4 regions of the Enterobacter sp. ECC-219 genome follow, and region 1 is predicted to be linked to each of the others. Evidence: predicted binding sites of a transcription regulator. Region 1 holds the regulator's gene; each other region holds the start of a gene.

Region 1 (5,499 bases):
TCTGCAGCGCGTGATCGATAAGCTCGCTGGCGGTAGCAGAAGGGGCCGTCGAATCAGCCGAGTACGGCACGTTGCGCATCATGTCCAGGTAGCAGTCCAGCTGCTCTGTGAGCTGTTCACGAGTCAGGGAGCGCTGACGGGAAGCCAGCAGCGCCGTACAGCACAGGTTCATGGCATTGGCTGCACCGGCGTTGTTAATCCGCACCATCAGCTCGGACGCGATACCGTTCACCGTTGGCGTCAGCCAGGCCGGACGAACCGCTTCAATAGGATCGATAGACTCGCGCCACTCCGGAACATGATGGTTCAGATACGTCATCAGCGGCATCGGTTCGCCAAAGTTTACGTAGCCCTGACCCAGATTGCGTAACTTGCTCAGGCCGCGCAGCATCTGCGGCAGGCTCTCTTTCTCTTTGGTCGCACCACGCAGCTCTTTGGCGTACGTGCCCACTTCCATCACGTGCTCATAGCCAATGTAAATTGGCACCAGCGTGATCGGACGGGTTCCTCCGCGCAGCATCGCCTGAATGGTCATCGAGAGCGTGCCGGTCTTCGGATCGAGCAGGCGACCGGTACGGGAACGACCGCCCTCCACGAAGTACTCCACTGAATAGCCGCGGCTGAACAGCTCGCCGAGATACTCGCGGAACACGGTGGAGTAGAGCTTGTTGCCCTTGAAGGTACGACGAATAAAGAACGCACCCAGACGGCGGAAAATCGGGCCTGCTGGCCAGAAGTTCAGGTTAATACCAGCGGCAATGTGCGGCGGTACCAGCCCCTGGTGATAGAGCACGTAGGAGAGAAGCAGATAGTCCATGTGGCTGCGGTGGCAGGGGACATAGACAATCTCATGGCCATCGTGCGCCAACTGCCGCACACGTTCGGCGTTATGAACGTTGATGCCCTGATACAGGCGGTTCCAGGTAAAGCCGAGAATACGATCGGACAGGCGAATCATCTCGTAAGAGAAGTTCGCTGCGATCTCCTCCATCAGCGCAATGGCGTTCTGCTGGGCTTTCTCATGCGAAATTTTCTTGCTGCGCGCTTCGTCTTCAACGGCGCGGGCAATCGCTTTAGAGGCCAGCAGCTTGTTGAACAGGTCCTGACGCGCCGGGAGGCGCGGCCCTACAGCAGCCAGGCGCTGACGGGCGAAGTGCATACGCGCCACGCGCGCCAGTTTTTGCGCGATGATCTTGTCAGTGCCGTGCTCGTCCGCCATCCGGCGAAGGGAGACGGAAGGGGAGAATCGCACAAAGCTGTCGCGTCCCAGCCAGGAGACCGCGAAGAACTTCTGAATGCCGTTAAGCATGCGCAGCGGTGGGTTCTCTTCACCTTTTTCGCGGCCCGGGCGGCGACCAAACATTACCGATACCGGCACCATCTGCACATCCAGGTCAGGATTGCTGCGGTGCAGGTCGAGATAGTCGTGGAACAGCTTGATGGACTCTTCTTTCGGCGTGTAATAGGTAAACACGCGCGGCCCGCCGTGGATGAACACGTAGCGCGGCAGCAAAGTGCCGTCAACTTCCAGCGGTTCAAGCGGGTCGGGTAAATCATGCGCCAGACACTGGGCGCGAAGCGTCAGCAGGTCTGCCTTCGAGTTATAAGGCAAAACGTACATAATAGGGCGCGACGTATCGAGCCCCAGTTCCAGCGCGGGTTCTGCTGGGATAGACTTGCTTTTTACCAGGATGCTTAATGGTAAATTAAGTAATTTGTAGTAAATTCGTGGCCAGCCGGACATAAACGATGTAAAGCCTCTGGTTAATAATGCAATTGCGGCGCAAGGATAACAGAAAGCGCGCAAAATTTCTGTTGTTACCCGTCATACTTCAGGCGGCAGCGAAACGCGCTGCTGCTCCTGTTACTGACGCTCTTTTTTAAAAAAGGTTCTTTTAATGGCCAATAATACCACTGGGTTAACGCGTATCATCAAAGCCGCTGGCTATTCATGGAAAGGTTTCCGTGCCGCGTGGGTTAATGAAGCTGCTTTTCGCCAGGAAGGTGTCGCCGCTATCGTCGCGGTTATCATCGCCTGTTTCCTTGATGTAGATGCTATTACCCGCGTGCTTCTCATCGGTTCCGTACTTCTGGTGATGATAGTGGAAATTCTCAATAGCGCTATTGAGGCCGTTGTTGACCGGATCGGCTCAGATTTCCACGAGCTTTCTGGCCGGGCGAAAGATATGGGCTCTGCCGCTGTGCTGCTGGCAATTATCACTGCAGCCATTACCTGGGTCACGCTGCTTTGGTCACATTTCCGATGAGCCTCGAGGAATAATTAAGTCCCTGGTTTTTTGTGCAGTTTTTGGTTCCAAAATCGCCTTTGACTGTATATACTCACAGCATAACTGTATATACACCCAGGGGGCGGAATGAAAGCATTAACGACCAGGCAGCAAGAGGTGTTTGATCTCATTCGGGATCATATCGGCCAGACGGGTATGCCACCCACGCGTGCGGAAATCGCGCAGCGTCTGGGCTTCCGTTCTCCGAATGCTGCCGAGGAACACCTGAAAGCGCTGGCGCGTAAGGGTGTAATTGAGATTGTGTCAGGCGCGTCGCGCGGTATCCGCCTGCTGGTGGAAGAAGAGACGGGCATTCCTCTGATAGGCCGCGTTGCCGCAGGTGAACCGCTGCTGGCACAACAGCATATAGAAGGCCACTACCAGGTCGATCCTGGTATGTTCAAGCCGAGCGCTGATTTCCTGCTGCGCGTTAGCGGGATGTCGATGAAAGACATCGGCATTCTTGATGGCGACCTGCTGGCCGTTCACAAAACGCAGGATGTGCGGAACGGCCAGGTGGTGGTTGCGCGCATTGATGACGAAGTGACCGTTAAGCGCCTGAAAAAACAGGGTAACACCGTCCAGCTGTTGCCTGAAAACAACGAGTTCACCCCGATTGTGGTCGACCTCCGCGAACAGAGCTTCTCTATTGAAGGTCTGGCAGTAGGCGTGATTCGCAACGGCGAATGGCTGTAATCTCTTCCTGACAGGCTACGCTTTCGCTGTAGCCTGCTTCGTCTTCCATTCCCGGTATTTCCCATGTCACTGCTGACGGCTTCAGATAAGGCATTGTGGCGTCTTGCCCTGCCGATGATTTTCTCCAATATCACCGTGCCCTTGCTGGGTCTGGTCGACACGGCCGTTATTGGTCATCTCGATTCCCCTGTTTATCTTGGCGGCGTGGCGATTGGGGCGACGGCAACCAGCTTCCTGTTTATGCTGCTGCTCTTTTTACGTATGAGTACTACCGGGCTCACGGCACAGGCGTACGGTGCGAAAGACCCGTTACGTCTGGCGCGTGCGCTGGTGCAGCCGCTGATCCTGGCGCTGGGGGCGGGAATGTTGATTGTTTTACTACGCACGCCCCTGATCGACCTTGCACTCCAGGTCGTTGGCGGCAGCGAGGCGGTACTGGAGCAGGCGCGTCGCTTCCTGGAAATTCGCTGGCTTAGCGCGCCCGCTTCGCTGGCAAACCTGGTTCTGCTGGGTTGGTTACTGGGCGTGCAATATGCCCGTGCGCCAGTGATTTTGCTGGTCGCGGGAAACCTTCTCAACATTGTGCTCGATCTCTGGCTGGTGATGGGCCTGCATATGGACGTACGCGGGGCGGCACTGGCGACGGCGATTGCAGAATACGGGACCTTTTTCATTGGCTTGTGGATGGTCTGGCGCGTGCTGGCGATGCGCGGGATCTCCCTTGCGCTGCTCAAAACAGCATGGCGCGGCAATATCCGCAGGCTGCTGGCGCTCAACCGTGACATCATGCTGCGTTCGCTGCTGCTTCAGATCTGTTTCGGCGCTCTGACGGTCTTTGGGGCTCGACTGGGGCCAGAAATCGTTGCGGTGAATGCAGTCCTGATGACATTGCTGACGTTCACCGCCTACGCGCTGGACGGCTTCGCCTATGCCGTTGAGGCGCATTCCGGGCAGGCGTACGGCGCGCGGGAAAGTGGGCAGCTTCGGAATGTCTGGCGTGCGGCCTGCCGCCAGTCGGGCCTGGTCGCGCTGGCATTCGCACTGATTTACGCCTGTTTTGGCCGTGACATTATTGCATTGCTCACTTCGTTACCGGCTTTACGCGAACTGGCGGACCGCTACATCGTCTGGCAGGTTATTTTGCCGGTAGTAGGTGTCTGGTGCTATCTGCTGGACGGCATGTTTATCGGCGCGACGCGCGGGGCGGAAATGCGCAACAGTATGGCGGTCGCGGCGGCGGGGTTTGGTCTGACGCTGCTGACGCTACCCTGGCTGGGTAATCACGGTTTGTGGCTGGCGCTTGCGGTCTTCCTCTCTCTGCGCGGCCTGTCGCTTGCCTTTATCTGGCACCGTCACTGGCAAAATAATACCTGGCTTCCCTCCCGCCATGATATATCGTGACGGTTAAAGATTCCGAATATGAAACCAACCGCCGAATCCTTAACTACAATAATTATCACGTCCAGCAGAAAAGAACGTAACGGACGTTACGACCCGACGCTTAACTAAGAGGACACGATGATGAATAAAGACGAAATCGGCGGCAACTGGAAGCAGTTCAAAGGTAAAGCGAAAGAACAGTGGGGTAAGCTGACAGATGACGATATGACCGTCATTGAAGGTAAACGCGATCAGCTTGTCGGTAAAATTCAGGAACGTTACGGCTACGCGAAAGATCAGGCGGAAAACGAAGTCAAAGACTGGGAAACCCGTAACGACTATCGTTGGTAACGCTGAATAACCCACACAGGCGGCTTCAGGCCGCCTTTTCTTTTGCCGTTAACGCGGCTTTTTCTTCACCAGAATTGAGTGGTCGTGCTGACATGCATCCTGATGCCGACAGGCTTCCACCTCTACGCATGCTGAACACAACCCGTGTGCTTCAATCACGTTATGACGCAGGGCAAAACCCATCCTTGCCGCCAGCGTGTGCATAATGTCCTCTACGCCCTCTGCGCCTTCTTCTTTTACCACGCCGCAACGGTCGCAAATAAACATCGCCGATGTGTGGGTTGGCTGATCGAAAAGATGGCACAGCACATAGCTGTTTGTGGATTCGACTTTATGCACAAACCCTTGTTCCAGCAGGAAATCCAGCGCGCGATACACCGTGGGCGGTTTAGCCTGCGGCTCGCTTTCACGGAGCAGGTCGAGCAGATCGTAGGCGCTGATTGCCCCCTGTTGCAGGCTCATCAGGCGCAAGACTTCAAGGCGCTGAGGGGTCAGGCGCACATTGCGTTGCGCGCACAGCTTTTCGGCCTGCGCTAACAGCTCTTTTGTGGACTTATCCATTTAGCACCTCGGATGTTCTGGGATGTAAAACCCTCACTTTACCATGTTATGGCAAAAACACCGATATCCGCCAGGCTGTGCTATACCTGGCGCATCGCAAACCGGGAATGTAACCATGAAAAAACCAGACTGTATTACGCACTGGCGCGAGGTAGAAGGACCAGATGACGCCACCTACCCCGACAGTAACGAGCTTTTTTCCATCGGTGCACCGCTGGCTCGC
Region 2 (5,499 bases), 1.6 Mb from region 1:
GGAACAACGGTGAATTTTTGCATTAGATAGTTCATATTGATTGGAAATGGGTCTCTTCCTCTAAGCAAATCAAATTAACAAAGGCTAAAAATGGCAAAGCTCGAAGAATTAAAAAAAATTTATCCCGGTGCACTGACATGGCAATTTGGCGACAGCCCAGAACTTGCTGACGAACTCGTACAACTGGTTTTGAGTGGGAGTAAAACAGCGACATGCTCTTCGATAGTTTCTTTTCAGCATGAGTATGAACGAGGCGAAGCTCCCTGCGTTGGAAGTTATAATATCATTCTTAACGGAGCCGGACAGCCAATGTGCGTGATTAGAACTCTCAGGATGCAAGTCATCCGCTTCAGTGAAATGACGAGTGAACTCGCCAGTAAGGAAGGTGAAGGCGATTTAAGTCTGGAGTATTGGAATGAAGGTCATAAGCGTTATTTTGAACGTGAAGGCACTTTTTCTGAAGAAATGGAACTTATCTTTGAGGAATTTGAACTTACAGAGATTTTGTAACTGTCTGCTCCTGGCACAGAACGGACTGGCTAACTGGGAATGGGCCCACTGTGAGAGAGGAGATGACACCCTGTTTCACAAAAAGTACTATTGTTCTACAAGCAGCTTTCATAATGAGGTTTTATGAAAATAAGAAGGTTCCGTAATGGGGATGAAATCCCATTATTTAACGTGTTTTATTCTTCTGTACATACCATCGCATCAGACTACTACACACATGAACAAATTGATGCTTGGGCCCCGGCAGAAATCGACTTGGAACAATGGGCCAATCACATGAGGCAACTACGCCCTTTTGTTGTAGAGCTTGATGGTGAAATAGCTGGATATGCAGATCTCCAACCAAATGGGTACATTGACCATTTTTATGTCTCAGGAATCTATTCAGGACAGGGGGTAGGGACGTTACTAATGAATTGCATTCATGAGGAAGCGAGGCAACATGGAACTAGTGAGCTTACTTCAAATGTAAGTAAGGCTGCGGAAGCGTTCTTTCTACGACACGGCTTTCATGTAGTGGAGAGAGGTTTTCCTATTTGCCGTGGAATTACATTAGAAAATGCACTGATGCGAAAACATTTGGCAAAATAATAAATAACCTGCAGCAGGCAGCATTGTTTGCCTGTTTGAGCTCAACAAACCAGTACAATGAATGTCCGCTCCTTTCACACTGGGGAATTATATGGCACAGCCAAAAATTACATCCTGTGATAAGCACTTGAAATATAGATTAAATCGTTGATTTAAATTCTTTTTTTAGTAAGGCATAAACAAATGTATTGTCATATCTTTCCTCGCCTTCATCCGTAATAAATGAAACAAACTCTTTAAAGCAACCCTCCTGTCGCATACCAAGGCGGGAGCACAATCTTTGAGAGGACAGGTTGTAGTCTTCAACGTACGCATAGAGACGCCTTGCCTGTTTCACGTTAAACAAATATTTAAACAGGGCCCCAACTGATTCTGTTGCATACCCGTACCCTTCATAGCGCTGATTGAAGTGCCAACCTACTGACCACGTATTAGCATCTGGTTCGCCACTATTTTCTGCAAACAGATGGCCAATCACGAGGTCGGTGTCTTTGAGGCAAACAGCAAATTGGCTTGGATCATTTGCTCTTCTGCATACTTCGTCTACGGCATCCTCAACTGAGTTGAGCGTTTCGTCCTGAAAACAGGGAGTACGTGGCGAAGACAGATAATCCAGAAGTGCTAAAGCATCACTCTCTTTAAATGAACGAAGAATGAGTCTGGGTGAAGTGGCTATTGTCATGGCTTGTCGATTCCATTAAAGATTAGTTATATGGTGCTGATTTAATGAAGAATTTATTGGGTGAATTATACTTGCTTCGACATTAACGCCCACTGTCCTGTTTGTAAACAACATAATCAAACTTTAACAATTCGTGCTGTTAAGGCGTTGATCAAACTTCTCCATAAGTGTACTGTATAAACATACAGCTTTTGCAGTGGAGGCGCTTATGAAAGTTGAATTAACCATTGATCGTACTAAAGAACTTCCAGAGGGTGCAGTCCCGGCACTTGAGAGAGAATTATTAAAACGGATCCAGAGTCAGTTCGGTAACTGCAGTCTGATTGTGCGTCGCTCAGGTTCCGATTGGTTAAGTGTTTACGGTGGCGAAAAAGAAGCGAAGAAAAAGGTTGAGGAAATCCTCCAGCAGACCTGGGAAAGTGCAGACGACTGGTTTTATTGAAACAGCATGCTGAAATTTTCCAGTTTGGAGGGGAGATTGGTGGAACAAAAAGAAGAATTACCAAACAAGGGCTATGCGGTCATCAGATGCAACGATGGGGTTATCGTTGCGCGACTGCACTCATTTCCTGATAGTGGTCGCGCGCTCATGTACAGACGTGGGGATGAAGTATCATTTATGCCGTTACAGGATGATGAGATAGTAGGAACACCGACACTCTTTACGCAGATGCTTGAACGGGCTGGTTATCGCGTTTCCAAGAATTCTGTTACACTCCCGTCATAGGCCTGAACACCCTATACCTGCTGCGCCACTGGAGAGAAACCATGGCGCAAACACCAAACCCGAATAAATGCCTACTGACCCCTCAACGGGCCAGCATTTTTCTTTTGATGTCACTCCTGCAGGAGGCGGCATGAAGAAAAGCTGGTTCACTCACACCGGGCTGACAACCGAAGAAGCCAATGAACTGGTGGCTCGCTACAAGTCTAAAGGCGTCCCCGTCGAGAAAAGCCTCGATATTGACCCTCGTCTTTGGATAGTCAGCGCATTACTACCTCAGCAAAAATCCTCAGCTAAGACAGCGCAAAGTATGCGTTCCCGGGCATGGGGGTGATCGTGACAGTCTACAACATCCTCCCGATGGGTAAGCCACGCATGACGCGTGCAGACAAATGGAAAAAGCGCCCTGAAGTTATGCGTTACCGGGCCTTTTGCGATCACGTCCGGCTGCTGGGCATTTACATGCCAGAGTCAAATTCACACGTTACCTTCGTTCTTCCGATGCCGAATAGCTGGAGCAAAAAGAAGCGCGCAGAGATGAACGGGCAGCCCCATCAGGGTAAACCCGATCTTGATAACCTGATGAAGTCTTTGATGGATGCGCTCTTCGAAGACGACACGCATATATGGGATTCAAGGATAACAAAGCTCTGGGGCGAGAACGGGCAGATCATTATCAGGGAGAGCGAGTGATGCGTGCGCTTCTTCAACCTGTGATTGCACGGGAGCTGGGTGTCGTACTTTTGAAGCCAGGAAGAGAGCTGATGGAGTTGTTCACCGCAGGTAGAGTATTAATCGAGCGCCAGCCAGAAAGTATGGCTGGATATCAAACTGGTCGCGTTTCGGACGCGCGGCAGCCACTGGCTGAAAACGAGCAGCTGCGAAGCTTCTTTCTGAATGAAAAGGTCCTGACTGCAGCTGGTGGTATAAGTGGGCTTGATTACTGGTTGCTAAAGCACGGCGCCGGAAATTGCCAGTTCGCTCACAGTGAATACCACTATCACGAACTAACCATTATGCACCATGAGCCTGGCTCCATCCTGCTTTGTGGCTATTGTGATAACCACTTGCGAGAGCAGCGTACCGAAGCACTGGCAGAGCTGGCACGCAGAAATGTAATTGCCTTTGTTCTGGATTCGGTTCGTATTTCACTCGCTATCGACAAAAGCCGCGAGATTTCCCTCGCTGAACTCTGCTGGTGGGCAGTTCGTAAAGGGGTTACTGATGCACTTCCAGAATCCTGCGTTCGTGAAGCGCTTCGTTTACCTCAAGAAAGCAGGATTGGTCGTGAAAGCGATATTACGCCTTCAGTATCGGCCACCAGCATCCTCGGGGAATTAGTTTCATCCGCTGACCTGCCTGATGCGCTGACCGAACCTCTGGTGGGGGTGATGGTGGATCCGGCGCCGCCTCAGTCTTTCATGCGTCTACCAAAGCGTCTTCGCTGGGAAAGTCGCGATTATCTGAATTGGGTGAAAACACAGCCCTGTGAATGCTGCCAGCAGCAATCAGACGACCCACATCACTTAATCGGATGGGGGCAGGGTGGCATGGCGACAAAAGCGCATGACATCTTCTCCATACCACTTTGCCGAAAGCATCACACCGAACTGCATAACGACCGACTGGCATTCGAGCGCAAATATGGCTCGCAGCTGGAAATGATCATTAGAGTGCTGGACCGGGCCTACGCGCTCGGCGTTCTGGCGTAAGGAGCGAACAGGATGACACCACGTCAACGCCGTAATCATATTGAAGCGCTGGGTAAAGCAGCGAGTGCGCCGCGTAAAAGCTGGTTGGGTAAAAGCATGCTTCTTACAGGTATTCAGTCGGCATGGATTAAATCATTGCTGACAACATGGGGCGAGGGGGTAAGCGGTGGAACAGCCCCACGATTGCCTCGCGCTCATGCATGCTGGGATGTTCTTAAGGGCGGGCGATGGTCGGATAAGGCATTGTCTCGCTTTACAGCTGCACTGGAACAAGCTCGAGCAGAAGGATTCAGAGGGCCGCAGGCCTTATATCGTGCTCACGCCATTTTGTGGCCACAGCCCGCCACCAGTATCATTGATGAAGCTATGCGCGATGATGACGTTGATTTTGTCGAGCAGTCAGTGCTGCAGGCGCTTGATGTAAATGACCCGGTTTATATCGTCGGTCTGCAGTATTACACCACACGCAAAAAAATCTCAGACATTACACGGGAGTTACAGTCTATTGCACCGTGGCTAACGGATTGGGAGGCCAGAAAAAGAGTTCGCTGGTGCCTGGAAATATTCAGAGCAAAGGTCTTTTTATCTACGCGGAAGCTCTTGGCTGAGCAGAGCTGAATGATTGGTTTTTGACTTTTCGTGCTCTATTTCTATTTATATATTGAAAACGAGCCAGGAATTTAGATAATTCATCCATGCTTGGCAGAGCTGCGCCGCGATGGCAGCGAACTTAAGCGACAATTTGAAATTAACCAAAGCCCCGCCAGTCGGGGCTTTTGCTTTACGGCGATACGACAGGGGTATTCGCGAGGTGCATTGCATCAATACCCCTGTCATATCGTCGTTTGTATCCCTTCACTCAATACCGAAGCATAAGTAAAATGTTATGAACTGCTAAAAAAGAAGATGTTGTGTTTTTTGCGACTGGTGGATTCGGCATATTTTTTATAGATTATCTCTTGCACCACACAGCTGAAAATTCAAAGCAGGGGATAAAAATGCATTTTTTAAATGGATTCAATGGTTTTTTTCATTCCGGTGAGGCTACAACTCCATCTGTCATGAGCAATAACCCTTCAAAAATCGTAGGGAAAATTGAACCAAATCAAACATTAGCAATGGGTTATTATTCCTTCACGAAACCGGATGATTTCGAACCTTACGAGCAAGAATGCTATTATAACGTTGCAAAAATGATTGAAATCAATGGTGGGGAGCCTGTTTATGGCTGGGTTCTGTGGGAAAGTAGTTCAATGATCGAGGCAGAGGCACATTGCCTG
Region 3 (5,499 bases), 560 kb from region 1:
GGGGCGGACGCATTAGCTGGCTGTATGCCGCGCATAACCCGCAGCTCAAAGCCGCTGTCGCCTGGTACGGCAAACTGGTGGGTGAAAAAACGCTGAATTCACCGAAACATCCCGTGGATATCGCCACCGAGTTAAATGCCCCCGTGTTAGGGCTTTACGGTGGACAGGACACCGGTATTTCGCTGGATTCGGTAGAGACCATGCGCCATGCGCTCCGTGCGGCCAATGCGAAGGCGGAGATCGTGGTGTATCCGGATGCCGGGCATGCGTTTAACGCGGATTATCGTCCGAGCTATCACGCTGAATCGGCTAAAGATGGCTGGCAGCGGATGCTGGCGTGGTTTAGCCAGTACGGCGGTAAGAAGGCGTAATAACAAAAAAGCCCGGTGGCGGCTACGCCTTACCGGGCAATCCAGCACCTACGCCTGACGCAAATTCTGCGCCGCCTTCACCATGTTGGCGAGCGCCGCGCGCGTCTCTGGCCAGCCGCGAGTTTTCAGTCCGCAGTCCGGGTTCACCCACAGGCGCTCTGCAGGGATGCGCTGGGCCGCTTTTTTCAGCAGGGCTTCAATCCACTCCACGCTCGGGACGTTCGGAGAATGAATGTCGTACACGCCCGGCCCGATTTCATTCGGATAGTCGAACTCTTCAAACGACTCCAGCAGCTCCATGTCTGAACGCGAGGTCTCGATGGTGATCACGTCAGCGTCCAGCGCGGCAATCGAATCCATGATGTCGTTAAATTCGCAGTAACACATGTGGGTGTGGATCTGGGTGTCGTCCTTAGCCACCGCAGCGTTGATGCGGAACGCTTCCACGCCCCACTGCAGGTAAGCATCCCAGTCGCTGCGGCGCAGCGGTAAACCCTCGCGCAGCGCCGGTTCGTCAATCTGGATGATGCCAATCCCCGCCGCTTCCAGATCCGCCACTTCATCACGCAGCGCCAGCGCAATCTGTTTGGCAATGGTTTCACGGGTCACGTCTTCACGCGGGAACGACCAGCAGAGAATGGTAACCGGGCCGGTGAGCATGCCTTTCACCGGCTTGTCGGTCAGGGACTGCGCGTACTTCGCCCACTCAACCGTGATCGGTTCCGGACGGCTGACGTCACCGATGACCACCGGCGGCTTCACGCAGCGGGAGCCGTAGCTCTGCACCCAGCCGTTTTGGGTAAAGACGAAGCCGTCCAGGTGTTCACCGAAGTATTCCACCATATCGTTACGCTCGGCTTCGCCGTGCACCAGCACGTCCAGCCCCAGGCGCTCCTGCTCAATAATCGCCTGCTTGATGTGTTCCGCGATGCCGGTGTGGTAGTGGTTCGCATCCAGATTGCCCTTTTTGAAGTCCAGACGCAGGCCGCGGATCTCCGTAGTCTGTGGGAAGGAGCCGATCGTCGTGGTCGGCCACGCAGGAAGATTGAAGCGGGCGCGCTGGGCTTCGGCACGTACCTCATACGGGCTCTGGCGCTGGCTATCCTGGGCGGTGATGGCCGCCAGACGTTTTTCCACCGCCGGGTTGTGCACGCGGGACGAGTGACGACGCGCCTGGATCGGAGCGCTCCAGTCGGTGATCGCCGCCGTGTCGCCGCTGTTCAGCGCGTCGCGCAGCAGTGTTAGCTCTTCGCATTTTTGCAGGGCGAAGGCAAACCAGCTTTTCACTTCAGGGTCGAGGCGGGTCTCCACGCTGAGATCGATTGGGCTGTGCAGCAGCGAGCAAGAGGATGCAACCCACAGCTCACGTTTGCCGACGATGTCTTTAATCTGTGCGTATTTTTCGGTCAGATCGGCGCGCCAGACGTTACGGCCGTTGACCAGACCGGCGGAGAGCAGCCAGTCTGCGGGCAGGCGCTTGTGCAGTTCCACCACATCGTCCTTACCGTGAACCAGGTCAACGTGAAGGCCCTGAACCGGCAGCGCGGTAATGGTCTTCAGGTTCGGCGTCACGCCTTCGAAATAGGTGGTGAGCAGGAGTTTTACCTGTCCGGCGAGCACGTCATACGCCGGTTTGAAGGCATCGAGCCAAACTTGGGGAAGCTCCAGCACCAGCGCAGGCTCGTCGATTTGCACCCACTGGATACCGCGCTTGCCCAGCTCAATCAGCACCTGCTTATAGACCGGAAGAATATCGTTCAGCAGGCTGAGGCGGTCAAACTGCTCGCCCTTCACTTTACCCAGCCACAGGTAGGTTACCGGCCCCAGCAATACGGGCTTCACCTGGTGTCCCAGCGCCAGCGCTTCATCCACCTCCTCCAGAAGCTGCGTCCAGGTCAGCTTAAACTGCTGGCCTTTGACGAACTCCGGCACCATATAGTGATAGTTGGTATTAAACCACTTGGTCATTTCCGCCGCTGCCGCTGGCTCACCCGTTGGTGCGCGGCCACGGCCGATGCGAAACAGGGTATCAATATCCACCGATCCATCTTTGTTCTGATGACGAGCCGGTACGTTGCCAAGCAGCAGGCTGGTCGTCAGAACATGGTCGTACCAGGCGAAGTCGCCCACCGGCAGCAGGTCAATGCCCGCCTGTTTTTGCTGATCCCAGTGGCGGGCGCGCAGCTCCCGCCCCACCGCCAGTAGTTCTTCACGGGAGGCGTTGCCCGCCCAGTAGCTTTCTTGCGCTTTTTTCAGCTCGCGACGCAGGCCAACGCGAGGGAAACCGAGAGTGTGATTGCGGATTGTCATGGTGTGCCCCTTGTGAAATTCGTTATTTAGACGTCCAGATGTTTACACTTCTATAATTGGCAGGTACTGTATATTCCTCAAGCGCAAAATGTTCATGGCGGAGTGAAGGACTTTCATGATCGAGATTAAACACCTGAAAACGCTACAAGCGTTGCGGAACTGCGGTTCGCTCGCGGCGGCTGCGGCCACGCTGCACCAGACCCAGTCCGCCCTTTCTCACCAGTTCAGCGATCTGGAACAACGCCTCGGATTTCGTCTTTTTGTGCGTAAGAGCCAGCCCCTGCGCTTTACGCCGCAGGGTGAAATTCTTCTTCAGCTGGCGAATCAGGTGCTGCCGCAGATCGCCAGTGCGCTGCAGGCGTGTAACGAGCCGCAGCAGACCAAACTGCGCATCGCCATTGAGTGCCACAGCTGTATTCAGTGGCTGACCCCCGCGCTTGAAAACTTTCGCCAGAAGTGGCCGCAGGTGGAGATGGACTTTAAATCCGGCGTGACGTTCGACCCGCAGCCTTCGCTCCAGCAGGGCGAACTGGATCTGGTGATGACGTCCGACATCCTGCCGCGCAGCGGCCTGCATTATTCACCGATGTTCGATTATGAAGTGCGCCTGGTACTGGCGCCGGACCATCCGCTGGCGGCCAAAACGCGCATCACGCCGGAAGACCTGGCGACGGAAACGCTGCTAATTTATCCGGTCCAGCGCAGTCGTCTGGATATCTGGCGCCACTTCCTGCAGCCAGCAGGCATTAGCCCGCAGCTGAAAAGCGTGGATAACACCCTGCTGTTGATTCAGATGGTGGCGGCCAGCATGGGGATTGCGGCGCTGCCGCACTGGGTGGTGGAAAGTTTTGAACGCCAGGGTCTGGTGGTCACCAAAACCCTGGGAGAAGGACTGTGGAGCCGGCTGTACGCCGCCGTGCGCGACGGAGAGCAGCGTCAGCCCGTTACGGAAGCGTTTATTCGCTCAGCGCGGAACCACGCGTGCGACCACCTTCCGTTTGTGCGGAGCGCGGAGCGACCCAGCGGCGATGGACCCACAGCGAAGCCAGGATCACCGCTCCCCCAATAAGGAAGCTCGGCCAGTGCGGCTGTTCCTGCCAGATGGCGAGGTTCACCAGCAGCCCCGCTGGCACATGCACGTTGTTCATGATCCCCAGCGTCCCGGCGTCGACCTGCGTAGCGCCGTAGTTCCACATGAAGTACCCCAACCCTGACGCCACCACGCCCAGCCAGACCAGAACGCTCCACTGCACGGTGGTGGTCGGCAGCTTTTGCGGGTTACCGAGCAGAAACCACGCCGCCACTGCGACAATCGCCGCACCCATATAGAACCACGCAAACGCGTTGTGCTGCGGCATAGGGCGGGTTTCCATCAGGCGTTTGTAGCCTACCATGCCGATAGCAAAGCTGATATTGGCGAGCTGGACGAACATCAGCCCGGTCCAGAAGTGATCGCTTACTTTGTCATAGCGAATTATCGCCGCCCCGACCACCGCCAGCGCGGCGCTCAGCAGGTATCCCCAGCGCAGACGGCGTCTGCTGAGCAGGTCGTAAATCAGCGTGATATAGAGCGGCGTCAGCACGGTAAAGAGCAGGAATTCAGAGACGGACAAGTAGACGTAAGCCCGGAAGCTAAACAGATACATGATGCCGAGCTGCATCGCGCCCACCAGCATGTAGAGCAGAATGGTTTTCAGCGATTGCCCGCGCGTGCGCAGGAATGGCAGGAACACCAGCGCCGCCAGCCCCACGCGCATCAGCACCGAGAAGTAGCTGTCGACCGAACCGGCAAGGTATTCGCCAATCAGGCTAAAGGAGAAGGCCCACAGGATAGTGGTGATAATGAGTAGCGCCACAATGCTTGTCTCTCAGAAAGAAGGAGAGGCATTGTAGCGAACTCTTTAGTTGACAACTGAGCAATAAACAACCGAATGAAGATTATTCAAGGAACAGCTTGCGCAGATACTTCGGTACCGCGTTGTCTGCGTTGGTGCCGATCACTTCCAGCTCCGGGTGCAAATCTTTCAGACGCTGGTGTGCGTTTTCCATAATGCAGCCCTTGCCTGCCATCGAAAGCATCTCGGCGTCGTTCATGCCGTCGCCGAAGGCGATACAGTCCTTCAGCTCAAAGCCCAGTCGTTTCGCGACGGCTTCGAGCGCGTGGCCTTTAGAGACGCCCCCGGCCATTACTTCCAGACAGGTCACGGTGGAGAAGCTCACGTTGACACGATCGCCCCAGCGGGCGTTGATCGCCTGTTCCAGCGGCAGCAGCTCTTCGTGGCTGTCGCAGGTGAAGAACACCTTGCTGATCCCCTCTGGATCCAGCAAACCCGGCTCATAAAGGGAGTAGTTGAATACCGCTTCCCTGAAGAAACGCATTTCATCCGGGCGGTGGCGATTCATGAACCATTCGTCGTCGCGGTAAACGTTAGTGACGATAGCCGGGTTGTTATGCACCACGCCGAACAGATCGGCGGCAATATCGCGATCCAGGTTGTGCGTAAAGATCAGGTTGCCGTCGGTATCATGCACGCGCGCACCGTTGGAGGTGATCATGTACGACTTGATCTCAAGGTTATCGCGGATCTGCCCCACGTCCACGTGGTGGCGGCCGGTGGCAAACACAAAGTTCACGCCACGGGCGGTCAGAAGCTTTAAGGTCTCTTTCGCGTAAGGCGACAGGGTGTGGTCGGGGGAAAGCAGTGTGCCATCTAAATCAGATGCAACAACCTGGTACATAGGGATTTCAACCTCTGGTGGAAAACAATAATCAATTATGCCTGTTGAAAAATTCAACAATGGCGTTAAGCGCGACTGA
Region 4 (5,499 bases), 680 kb from region 1:
CATCTGGACATGGTGCCGCAGAAAAACAACGACACCGTTCACGACTTCACTAAAGACCCAATCCAGCCGTACATCGACGGCGACTGGGTGAAAGCGCGTGGCACCACGCTGGGCGCGGATAACGGTATCGGTATGGCCTCTGCGCTGGCGGTGCTGGCCGACGACCGCGTTGAGCATGGTCCGCTGGAAGTGCTGCTGACCATGACAGAAGAAGCGGGCATGGACGGCGCGTTCGGTCTGCAGGCGAACTGGCTGCAGGCAGACATCCTGATCAACACCGACTCCGAAGAAGAAGGTGAGATCTACATGGGCTGCGCGGGCGGGATTGATTTCATCTCTACTCTGCCGCTGTCTCGCGAAGCGATTCCTGCAGGCTTCCAGACTTTCAAGCTGACGCTGAAAGGGCTGAAAGGCGGTCACTCCGGCGGTGATATTCACCTGGGACTGGGTAATGCCAACAAGCTGCTGGCGCGCTTCCTGGCGGGCCACGCGGCCGAGCTGGATCTTCGTCTGGTGGACTTCAACGGCGGTACCCTGCGCAACGCAATCCCACGCGAAGCCTTTGCCACCGTGGCGGTGCCAGCGGCGAAAGCGGACGAGCTGAAAAAACTCTCCAGCGTCTACCTGGATATCCTGAAAAACGAACTGTCGGCGAAAGAGAAGAACCTGACCGTGGTGCTGGAATCCGTTTCTACGGATAAAGCCGCGCTGACCGCGCAGTCTCGTGACACTTTCGTTCAGTTGCTGAATGCGACGCCAAACGGCGTTATTCGCAATTCTGACGTGGCGAAAGGCGTGGTGGAAACCTCCCTTAACGTGGGCGTGGTGACCATGAGCGACGACAGCGCGGAAATCATCTGCCTGATTCGCTCCCTGATCGACAGCGGTAAAGAGTACGTGGTGAGCATGCTGGAATCTCTGGGTACGCTGGCGGGCGCGAAAACGTCTGCAAAAGGCAGCTACCCGGGCTGGCAGCCGGATGCAAGTTCTCCGGTAATGGCGCTGGTGCGTGAAACCTATCAGCGTCTGTTCAACAGCACCCCGAACATCCAGGTGATCCACGCGGGTCTGGAGTGTGGTTTGTTCAAGAAACCGTATCCGGATATGGACATGGTTTCCATCGGGCCGACCATCACCGGTCCGCACTCTCCTGATGAGCAGGTTCATATCGAAAGCGTCGGCCATTACTGGACGCTGCTGACGGAACTGCTGAAGGCGATTCCTGCTAAGTAATCCCCTCACCCCAGCCCTCTCCCTCAAGGGAGAGGGTGAACAACCTCGTGCCACCGGGCTATTACAATCCCAAAACCAACTGACGTTCTAACTGCGGGTCCAGTAATGTGACATGCAGTCCCACCAGCCTCACCCCTCGTCCGCCTCGTCGTTCTTCCCACGCCTTTTTCGCCGTTGCGATAAGATCCTCCTTGTTCAGGCGCGGCCAGACGTGCTCCTGCGTTGTCTGTTGAAAGTCGTTAAATTTCAGTTTGATGCCCTGTCGGGCAATCAGTAAGTCAGGCTTTACTTTGCTCAGGCGTCGTTCCAGCTCCGGATAGAGCTGTTCCGTAATAATGGTTTCGCATTCCGACCAGTCATGGATGTCTTCGCTCAGCGTGCGTTCAACCCCGACCGATTTACGTAACCGTTCGCTGCTTACGCTACGCTCATCGATGCCCTGACTGCGCTCCCACAGCACGCGACCAAACTTCCCAAAGCGCTTGAGCAGCATCGCCAGGTCGCTTCGCTGCACATCTTCGCAGGTGCGTAACCCCATACTTTCCAGCTTAGCGGCGGAGACTTTGCCTACGCCGGGGATTTTGCCAAGCGGCAGCGTTTTTAAAAACGCCGGAACCTCTTCAGGGGTGATGACGTACTGGCCGTTGGGTTTATTTAAATCGGAGGCGATTTTAGCGAGAAATTTTACCGGCGCGACGCCTGCCGATGCGGTGAGATTCAGCTCGTTGAAAATGGTCTGTCGGATCTCCTGCGCCATCAGGGTAGCGGAGCCGTGACAGTGCAGGCTATCGGTGACGTCCAGATAGGCTTCGTCCAGCGATAGCGGTTCAATCAGTGAGGTGTAGCGGGAGAAAATTTCCCGAATATGGTTTGAGGCTTCTTTATAGGCGTCAAAGCGACCGGGCAAAAGGGTGAGGTGCGGACACAGTTTCAGCGCCATCGCCGTCGGCATGGCGCTGCGCACGCCAAATTTGCGCGCAGGATAGTTGGCGGTGCTTATCACACCGCGCTGAACGCGGCTGCCGCCAATGGCGATGGGAATATCCCGCAGCGCCGGGTTGTCACGCATCTCCACTGCGGCAAAAAAGCAGTCCATATCAACATGGATTATTTTGCGCATCGGTCATACCACACATGTATTTATATACAGTATAACAAAAGGCAAAAAATGCGTCAGCAATTTTCCTTACTCACAGTTGTCATAAAAACGTGTTATAAACCCCCAGAACAAACCCTTTATTTACATACGGTTAGCCAATAAATGGAGAGCAATCATTCATGAAGAAAATATTATCGGTTTCGCTACTGTTTCTGGCGAGTGCCGCATCAGCAAATCCAGAAATCGTCGCCCACCGGGGCGGTACCGCGGATGCACCTGAAAACACCCTGCCAGCCATAAAGCTCGCGCTCGAAAACAAAGCAGATATCGTCTGGATAACCGTGCAGTTAAGCCGGGATGACGTACCGGTTCTCTATCGACCAGCCGACCTGAAGGCGTTAACCAATTTGCAGGGAAAGGTGTCACAGTATACCGCTGAAGAACTGGCAAAGGCGGATGCCAGCGTGAAGTGGAAAGATAAAGGCCTGCCGGAAAACCTGCTTAATACTCCAATACCGACGCTGAAGTCGGTACTGACCGCCTGGCCAGATACGCGATTTTTCATTGACATCAAATCGCCGGATGCAGATCCAGCGACCATGGGCAACACGCTGCTTAACGTATTGAAAGAGACCAACAGCCTGAACCGCGTTCGCGTCTATTCAACCGAAGATCGCTATATGGAAGCATTGCCTGCCGAAATCCCCCGCTTTGTCACACGCAGCGAGACTCGCACGCGTCTGGCCACGATTTCGTTGAGCCACGAATGTCTGCCTCCTTCACAAAAAATGGACGATTACTGGTATGGGCTTGAGTTAAACCGAAAAGTAGAGGTAGTCGAGAAATTCACCTTAGGTGAAGGTGTCTCTCCTGCAACATTAACGTGGGACAAAGAGGCCGTTGACTGCTTCCGCTCTCAGGGCAATGCCCATTTGATTTTTATCGGCGTGAACTCTGAAGAGGACTACCAGAAGGCGAAAACACTGGGTGTCGAAGGAGTTCTTGTGGACTCGCCAGCCAAAGCCAAAAGCTGGGCAAAATAAATGATAAAGGCCGCACAAAGCGGCCTTTTTCTAGATGATCCTCTGCTGGTCCCGAGCCATCCGTTTTTTACGTGCATCGCACGGTTCCGGGCAGTCGCACACCTTTTCCATCCCGATGGAAGAGATGCCTCCACAGCTGCCCTGAATACTTTTACGCTTGATGATCCAGCCCAACGACATCCCGAAGATCACCAGCACAAACACCGCGAAGGTTGCCAGAAAGGTCAACACGATCAGCCTCCGAAATCATCAAGGAGGATGTTCTCATCTTCCACGCCGAGATCTTTTAGCATCTTGATCACCGCGGCGTTCATCATTGGCGGACCACACATATAGAACTCGCAGTCTTCCGGTGCCGGATGCTGTTTGAGGTAGTTTTCATACAGCACGTTGTGGATGAAGCCCGTATAGCCCGTCCAGTTATCTTCCGGCTGCGGATCGGAAAGCGCCACGTGGAAGGTAAAGTTAGGGTTCTCACGCGCCAGCTGCTCGAACTCATCGTCGTAGAACATTTCGCGCAGCGAACGCGCACCGTACCAGAAGCTGATTTTACGCTTGCTGCTAAGACGTTTGAGCTGGTCGAAGATGTGCGAGCGCATCGGGGCCATACCTGCACCGCCGCCGATAAAGACCATTTCCGCGTCGGTATCTTTGGCAAAGAACTCACCGAACGGGCCGGAGATCGTCACCTTGTCGCCTGGCTTGAGGGACCAGATATATGACGACATGACGCCCGGCGGCGCATCAGGCACATTCGGTGGCGGCGTGGCGATACGCACGTTGAGCATAATAATGCCCTTCTCTTCCGGGTAGTTAGCCATGGAGTAGGCGCGCAGCGCTGGCTCTTTTACCTCGGAAACGAAGCGGAAGAGGTTAAATTTATCCCAGTCGGCCCGGTATTCATCGGGCACGTCGAAGTCAGCATACGCCACGGTGTGCGCCGGACAATCAATCTGAATATAGCCCCCCGCGCGGAACGGGACGCTCTCCCCTTCAGGGACACGCAGCTTAAGCTCTTTAATGAACGTCGCTTTGTTATCGTTCGAGATAACCTCGCACTCCCATTTTTTCACGCCGAAGATCTCTTCCGGCAGCTCAATCTTCATGTTCTGGCGCACCGCAACCTGACATGCCAGGCGGCAACCCTCTTTCGCTTCACGCTTCGTGATATGCGACAGTTCAGTTGGCAGAATATCCCCGCCTCCCTCTTTCACCGTCACACGGCACTGCCCACATGAACCACCGCCACCGCAGGCTGACGAGACAAAAATCCCGTTCCCCGAGAGCGTATTAAGCAGTTTATCCCCTGCCGGGGTGCGGATCTGGTTCTGCGGATCGTCATTGATATCAATGATCACATCCCCGGAATTGACCAGCTTTGCGCGCGCCGCCAGAATCAGCCCTGACAGCACCAGTACTATCAGCGTGAACATCACCACGCCAAGAATAATTTCCATCTGTTAGCCCTTATAGCTGCACACCGGAGAAGGACATAAAGCCCAACGCCATCAGGCCGGTGGTGATAAAGGTGATCCCTAAGCCGCGCAGCCCAGCGGGCACGTTGGCATATTTCATTTTTTCACGGATCCCCGCCATGGTGACAATCGCCAGCATCCAGCCGATACCGGAACCGAAGCCGTACACCACCGATTCACTGAAGTTGTAATCACGCTGCACCATAAACGAGACGCCGCCAAAGATGGCGCAGTTCACCGCGATCAGCGGCAGGAAGATCCCCAGCGCGTTGTACAACGACGGGAAATACTTATCGAGGATCATCTCCAGGATTTGCACCAGCGCCGCAATCACCCCGATAAAGGTGATGAAGTTCAGGAAGCTAAGATCAACCCCCTCCACCAGCGCGCTGTCCCGCAGCACGAAGTTGAACACCAGGTTGTTAATCGGAACCGAAAGCCCCAGCACAACGGTGACCGCCACGCCCAGGCCAAATGCCGTCGAAACCTTTTTAGAAACGGCAAGGAACGTACACATGCCCAGGAAGAAGGCGAGCGCCATGTTTTCAACAAACACCGCGCGCACAAATAAACTCAGGTAATGAGCCATCGTCGGTTACTCCTTTTCCTGCTGTTCAGGCTTCAACGTACGAATCAGCCAGATCAGCAA

What was found. The regulator LexA, encoded in region 1, represses DNA repair genes until DNA is damaged. The targets are predictions, from matches to a motif close to TNCTGTATGTACATACAGNA.
Region 2: the regulator LexA is predicted to act here: its motif matches at 1,954-1,973, upstream of V1603_RS12190 (DinI-like family protein).
Region 3: the regulator LexA is predicted to act here: its motif matches at 2,746-2,765, upstream of metR (HTH-type transcriptional regulator MetR).
Region 4: the regulator LexA is predicted to act here: its motif matches at 2,366-2,385, upstream of dinB (DNA polymerase IV).

Annotation. Positions count from the first base shown of each region.
Region 1 covers NZ_CP143680.1:977,765-983,263, forward strand. Annotated here, with positions in the region: gene plsB (glycerol-3-phosphate 1-O-acyltransferase PlsB) at 1-1,744, opposite strand, end outside; gene V1603_RS04525 (diacylglycerol kinase) at 1,899-2,267, shown strand; gene lexA (transcriptional repressor LexA) at 2,376-2,984, shown strand; gene dinF (MATE family efflux transporter DinF) at 3,048-4,385, shown strand; gene V1603_RS04540 (CsbD family protein) at 4,506-4,715, shown strand; gene zur (zinc uptake transcriptional repressor Zur) at 4,764-5,276, opposite strand; gene V1603_RS04550 (cupin domain-containing protein) at 5,392-5,499, shown strand, end outside.
Region 2 covers NZ_CP143680.1:2,582,323-2,587,821, forward strand. Annotated here, with positions in the region: gene V1603_RS12175 (ASCH domain-containing protein) at 91-510, shown strand; gene V1603_RS12180 (GNAT family N-acetyltransferase) at 634-1,101, shown strand; gene V1603_RS12185 (GNAT family protein) at 1,241-1,783, opposite strand; gene V1603_RS12190 (DinI-like family protein) at 1,992-2,225, shown strand; gene V1603_RS12195 (hypothetical protein) at 2,641-2,841, shown strand; gene V1603_RS12200 (RusA family crossover junction endodeoxyribonuclease) at 2,832-3,200, shown strand; gene V1603_RS12205 (DUF968 domain-containing protein) at 3,200-4,219, shown strand; gene V1603_RS12210 (hypothetical protein) at 4,232-4,837, shown strand; gene V1603_RS12215 (hypothetical protein) at 5,131-5,499, shown strand, end outside.
Region 3 covers NZ_CP143680.1:420,419-425,917, forward strand. Annotated here, with positions in the region: gene V1603_RS01995 (dienelactone hydrolase family protein) at 1-371, shown strand, start outside; gene metE (5-methyltetrahydropteroyltriglutamate--homocysteine S-methyltransferase) at 420-2,681, opposite strand; gene metR (HTH-type transcriptional regulator MetR) at 2,797-3,750, shown strand; gene V1603_RS02010 (carboxylate/amino acid/amine transporter) at 3,638-4,537, opposite strand; gene yigL (sugar/pyridoxal phosphate phosphatase YigL) at 4,620-5,420, opposite strand; gene pldB (lysophospholipase L2) at 5,452-5,499, opposite strand, start outside.
Region 4 covers NZ_CP143680.1:1,659,520-1,665,018, reverse strand. Annotated here, with positions in the region: gene pepD (cytosol nonspecific dipeptidase) at 1-1,233, shown strand, start outside; gene dinB (DNA polymerase IV) at 1,295-2,353, opposite strand; gene V1603_RS07750 (glycerophosphodiester phosphodiesterase family protein) at 2,512-3,375, shown strand; gene nqrM ((Na+)-NQR maturation NqrM) at 3,406-3,555, opposite strand; gene nqrF (NADH:ubiquinone reductase (Na(+)-transporting) subunit F) at 3,609-4,832, opposite strand; gene nqrE (NADH:ubiquinone reductase (Na(+)-transporting) subunit E) at 4,843-5,439, opposite strand; gene V1603_RS07730 (NADH:ubiquinone reductase (Na(+)-transporting) subunit D) at 5,446-5,499, opposite strand, start outside.